One region of the Actinoplanes sp. NPDC000266 genome, then DNA from elsewhere that is predicted to be linked to it. Evidence: riboswitches for the same ligand, from Rfam matches in the RefSeq annotation. Region 1 holds a riboswitch; the other holds the start of a gene.
What was found. A riboswitch is a leader RNA that binds a small molecule or an ion and turns the genes downstream of it on or off. The one in region 1 is predicted to bind cyclic di-AMP.

Region 1 (2,452 bases):
CGCCCGGGTGCGCACCGCCGCCTCGGCGGCGGCGTGGGGCACGCCGTGGTCGGTGCGGACCTGTGAGGAGTACGCGGCCCGCGAGCGCTTCCTGCACCAGGCGGTCTCGGCCGCGGTCAGCCGGGGCGAACTGCCGGCCTCGGCGCTGGGCGACGCGATCGCCGGGCGCAACGGCTGGGACGCCCGGCTCCACCCGGTCGACCAGGAGCTGGTGATCGCCCGGGCCTCGGCCGCGTGGCTGCGCCAGAGCTACGACCTGGCGGTCGAGGCCGAGACCACGGCCTGGCACGACGCCTCGCTGGCCCAGCGCGCCGCGAGCAGCCTGCGCGAGGAATCGCAGGCCGCCGCGGTGCTGGCGGCGGCCCCGGCCCCGGTGCGGGGGAACACCGAGGTCAGGGCGCGACGCCGGGTGGTGTTCGGGGAGGTTGCTCAGATCGCGATGCGCTGACCCGGGAAGATCAGGTTCGGGTCGTCGATGATGCTCTTGTTGAGCTCGGCGAGCCGCTCCCAGCCGCCGTCGATCTGGTAGCGGTTGGCGATCTTGGCCAGGGTGTCACCGGCCCGGACCACGTAGAAGTCGCCGGTCGTCCTGGTCGTCGACTTGTGGGTCGTGGTGGCGCTCTTGGTGGTCGACTTGGTCGATTTGTGGGTCGAGGTCGACTTCTTCTGCGTGGTCGACTTCTTCGCGCTGGCCGACTTCTTCTCCGAGGCGCCGCTGGTGTTGGTGCCCTTGTAGCTCTTGGACGAGCCGGCCTTCTTGCCGCAGACCGGCCAGGCGCCGATGCCCTGACCGTCGAGAACCTTCTCGGCGATGGCGATCTGCTCGCTGCGGCTCGCCTTGTTGGCGGTGCTGGCGTACTTGCCGCCGCCGTAGGCCTTCCAGGTGCTCTTGCTGAACTGGAGGCCACCGTAGTAGCCGTTGCCGGTGTTGATGCTCCAGTTTCCGCTGGACTCGCACTGGGCGACGGCGTCCCAGTTGACGCTGCCCGCGGCCTGGGCGGGCTGGGCCGCGCCGAAGAGAGCGAACGCGCCGGCCACGCCGGCGGTGGTCAGGCCGAGCGCGACGGTGTGCTTACGGGTTTGTGCCATGGAAGAACAACCTCCACGCCTACGAGGTGAGCTGTCGGGTTCGGGCTGAGGTGCCCGGCCGCGCGTGGCGGCTTCACCCCGAGGCACGCGCGACGGCGTGCCGGAGAACGTGTGGGTCCCCCGCTCCATGCCTGAGTTGATTCCGTCGGGCGGCGGCAGGACTCGGCGTTCCGCCCGCGGTGCCCACGATCGTGGGACCGGCCGACCGTAACCACGCCCCGCGACCCTCGGCAAAGCCCCGAAGGGCGATCGTGACGTTGTTCTCAGTACGCCCGGGCGGGGAATGTGCCCATTTTCGCCCCGCTTTGCGGTGGCCGTCGATCAAGGCTGCGACCAGGCCCGATCAGTCCGGCGTTACCAGGCCCTGAAGGCCGACGACGATCGCGATGATGCCGAAGATCGCCAGCAGCAGTCCCCGGCCGAACGGCGCCGAGCCGGCCTCCGCGGGTTTGCGGCCGGTCAGGCGGTCCCACAGCAGGGCCACGCCGACGGCGATGCCGACCACCTCGAAGTGGAAGACGTGCGGGCCGTCGAACAGGTGCACCAGCAGGTAGTAGCCGCCGGCCACCAGGGCGACGACGCCGACCACCCAGCCCCACGGCCCCACCTTGTCGGCGAATCCGCCGATCCCACCGCCGACGCGCGGAATCTGCCGCAGCAGCGCCGCGGCCAGCAGCAACCCACCGAGGATGTTCGCGAGATCGAGCAACAGCGCCATGAGCATGCCTCCCACGTACCCATACGGGAGCGCTCCCATGTGCGGTTCATCGATCTCTGATCGAACAGTCGGCGCACAGCCGCTGATGCGGGATCGTGAACGCGAGACAACAGGTCCGGCGGCGGACCCGCTCGGCGTTCCACTCGACCAGCCCCTCCACGCCCAGCGTCCGCAGCACCTGCCCGGTCATCTCCCCCGGCGGCGCGCCGGCCACGACGGCCGCCCGCTGGGCCGCGTGGGCGATTCCCGCCGAGAGCGAGCCCAGCAGCAGCCGGCGGCCGACCCGGGTGGCGCCCAGGACGGTGTCGAGCAGCGGGGTGACGTGCTCGTCGAGCAAAGTGCGGCGCAGGGTGGCCAGCAGCGCGCCCTCGTCACCGACCACGCGGACCCGAGGTTCCCCGGTCCCGGCCAGCGGATCGCCCGGCAGCACGGACACCGGCACGTCCGCCCGCAGCCCCAGCCGCGCCGGCGCGTACCGGTCGTCGAACCGCACCAGGACCTGCGCCGTCGTGAGATGGGGCACCCGCCGTGCCGCCACCCAGCCGAAGACGGCCGGAACCCCGAGCCAATAGGAGTACGCCTTCCAGATCAGCGCCGCCGACACGTGCGGCGCCGCCGTCGGCCACCGCCGCCGCCCCGCTTCGA
Region 2 (2,452 bases), on a different contig from region 1:
TCACCGGTGATCAGCACCGGCCGGCCGTACAGCGGGGCGAAGTCGACGTCGTACAGCCACGAGGTGTCGAAGCCGTCGGGGTCGCGGGCGTTGATGGAGAGCAGTGTCGGCGCCTGCTCGGCCATGTCGAACGCCTCGAGCCAGCTGGCCGGGTTCTTGGCCAGGAGCAGCCGGATGTTGCGGCCGTCCCGGTCGACCTGCGCGTAGCGGCCCGCGATCGAGGTGACCGTGGAGAGCCGGGGGAGGGCCTCGATCGGGCGTACCCCGAACTCGGCCGCCACGGCCAGGGCGGTCGCCGCGTTACCGAGGTTGACCGTGCCCGGCAGCTGGAGCTTGACCAGGTGCCAGTCGCCGCGCGGGTCGATCACGCCCTCGTCCTCGACGCGCCACTGCGGTATCGGCCGCCGCAGCGGGCAACCGGTGCACCACCAGTCGCCGTTCTCCCGCTCGATCGGGTCGCCGCTCTCGGGGCACACCCACGAGTCGTCCTGCCAGCGCTGGCCGGCGCTGAACCAGGTCACCTTCTGCGATCCGTAGGCGGCCCACACGACCATCGGGTCGTCGGCGTTGGCGACCACGTTCACATCCGGGTGGCCGGCGAGGGCGGTGCGCCACAGCTGCGCCATCATCGCCACCTCCTTGGCCCGGTCGAGCTGGTCGCGGGAGAGGTTGAGCAGGGCCACCACCCGCGGCTTGGTCTCGCCGATGACCCGGGGGAGGTAGTGCTCGTCGACCTCCAGCACCGCGAACGGCGTCTGACCGGCCTTGGCCAGCGCCGACGTGTGCCCGGTGGGCATGTTGGCGCCGAAGGAGTTGGTGGCGACCGGGCCGAGGACGCCGAGCGCGGCGGCCGCCAGCCGGGTCGTCGTGGTCTTGCCGTTGGTGCCCGAGACGAGCGCGATCGCGCGTCCGGTCGCCAAGTGGCTCAGCAGCTCAGGATCGATCTTGAGACCGATCCAGCCGCCGATGACCGAGCCGTCGCCGCGTCCCGCGGCCCTGGAGAGCGCCGCCGCGGTCTTCGACACGGAGGTCGCGACCTTGGCACGCAGGGGCATCTTCCCGTCCGTCACGGCGACGAGGGTACCGGAACGGGACGTTACGTCGAGTTGTCGCCGCTGCCGGCTGTTCGGGGGAGCGGATTTCGCCCGGTAGGAAGGGTTTAGACGGCGGAAGAGTGAATATCAGGTGGCCGCCACCCTGCGGGTGACGAGCAATTATGTGTTCTGATTCACCCGTAACCTTCGACAAATCGTATTTGGCTGATCACGAGGCGTGCTGGCAAAAGTTACGGGGCGATCACAAATCGGACACCCTCTCATGTGCCAACTACTCTCGGTTACTGAACCGATTCCGCCGCTTCAGCCGGATCTCAGGTACCAAGGTTGGGCCGACAGCAATCCGCTGGAGGCTTGCGCCGCCCGGTTCACGCCGAGCCCTGCCCCGGGCCAGGCAGCGCGATCATGAGCACCACGTACGACCACAAAGGCATACGGGGGCAGGGACGGGGGACCCAAATAGCGGTCTCCTCCGCGCCACCCGCTCCGGTGGCGGCCAACGGAGAGACCTTGGGGTGAAGCCGCCTCCCAGCGGCCGGGCAAGCCTTCCCGCCCGAACCCGACAGCTAACCTCGCAGGCGTGCCGGAGGGATATCTCTACCGTGCACGAACAACGTTCGAGCCGGGGCCGCCGCGTGTCCGCCGGTGCCGGCAAGATCGCGCTGTCTCTGGGTCTCTGCCTCTGCGCCGGCCAGCTGGTCTCCACGCCGGCCGCGCACGCCGCAACCCCCGCCCCCGTAGTGGCGCAGGTCGCCACCGCGAAGGCCGCGGCGAAGGTCAAGCCCACGGTCCGCACCAGCGTCAGCACCCGGACGCTCGCGTGGGGAGCCAAGGTCAAGGTGACCGCCCGCTACCTCAACCCCACCAACGGCAAGGCCGTCACTTCCGGATACGTACGCCTCCAGGCGCTGCGTAACGGCAAGTGGCAGAACTGGGCCTCCGGCAAGGTGAACAAGAACGGCGCCGTCGCCCTGTACGGCCAGCCCAAGGTCAGCGGCTCGCTCCGCATGGTCTACCTGGGCACCTCGACGTTCGCCCCGCAGGTGGGCGGCCGTCTCTCGGTGAAGGTCGTGGCCAGCGGCGCCAAGGTCCTCGCCGAGGCTCAGAAGCACACCGGCGCGCTGTACCTGTTCGGCGCTTCGGGTCCGAGCCGCTTCGACTGCTCGGGCTTCACGAAGTACGTCTACAAGAAGGCCGCCGGCAAGAACCTGGCCCACAAGGCCAACACGCAGCAGAAGGTCGGCCGCTCGGTCTCGAAGAGCGCCAAGAAGGCCGGCGACCTGATCATCTTCCGCAACGGCTCGTACGGCTACCACGCGGCCATCTACGCCGGCAACGGCTACATGTACGACTCGCCGCACACGGGCGCCCGCGTCTCGAAGCGCAAAATGATCAGC

Region 2: linked by a shared signal. The riboswitch ahead of ACFY36_RS37450 (C40 family peptidase) and the one ahead of ACFY36_RS40555 (transglycosylase family protein) in region 1 are both predicted to bind cyclic di-AMP.

Annotation. Positions count from the first base shown of each region.
Region 1 covers NZ_JBIAZI010000012.1:262,930-265,381, forward strand. The annotation lists gene ACFY36_RS40550 (hypothetical protein) at 1-448, shown strand, start outside; gene ACFY36_RS40555 (transglycosylase family protein) at 430-1,089, opposite strand; cyclic di-AMP (ydaO/yuaA leader) riboswitch at 1,092-1,259, opposite strand; gene ACFY36_RS40560 (hypothetical protein) at 1,433-1,846, opposite strand; gene ACFY36_RS40565 ((2Fe-2S)-binding protein) at 1,854-2,452, opposite strand, start outside.
Region 2 covers NZ_JBIAZI010000010.1:432,696-435,147, forward strand. The annotation lists gene ACFY36_RS37445 (MurT ligase domain-containing protein) at 1-1,055, opposite strand, end outside; cyclic di-AMP (ydaO/yuaA leader) riboswitch at 1,521-1,651, shown strand; gene ACFY36_RS37450 (C40 family peptidase) at 1,658-2,452, shown strand, end outside.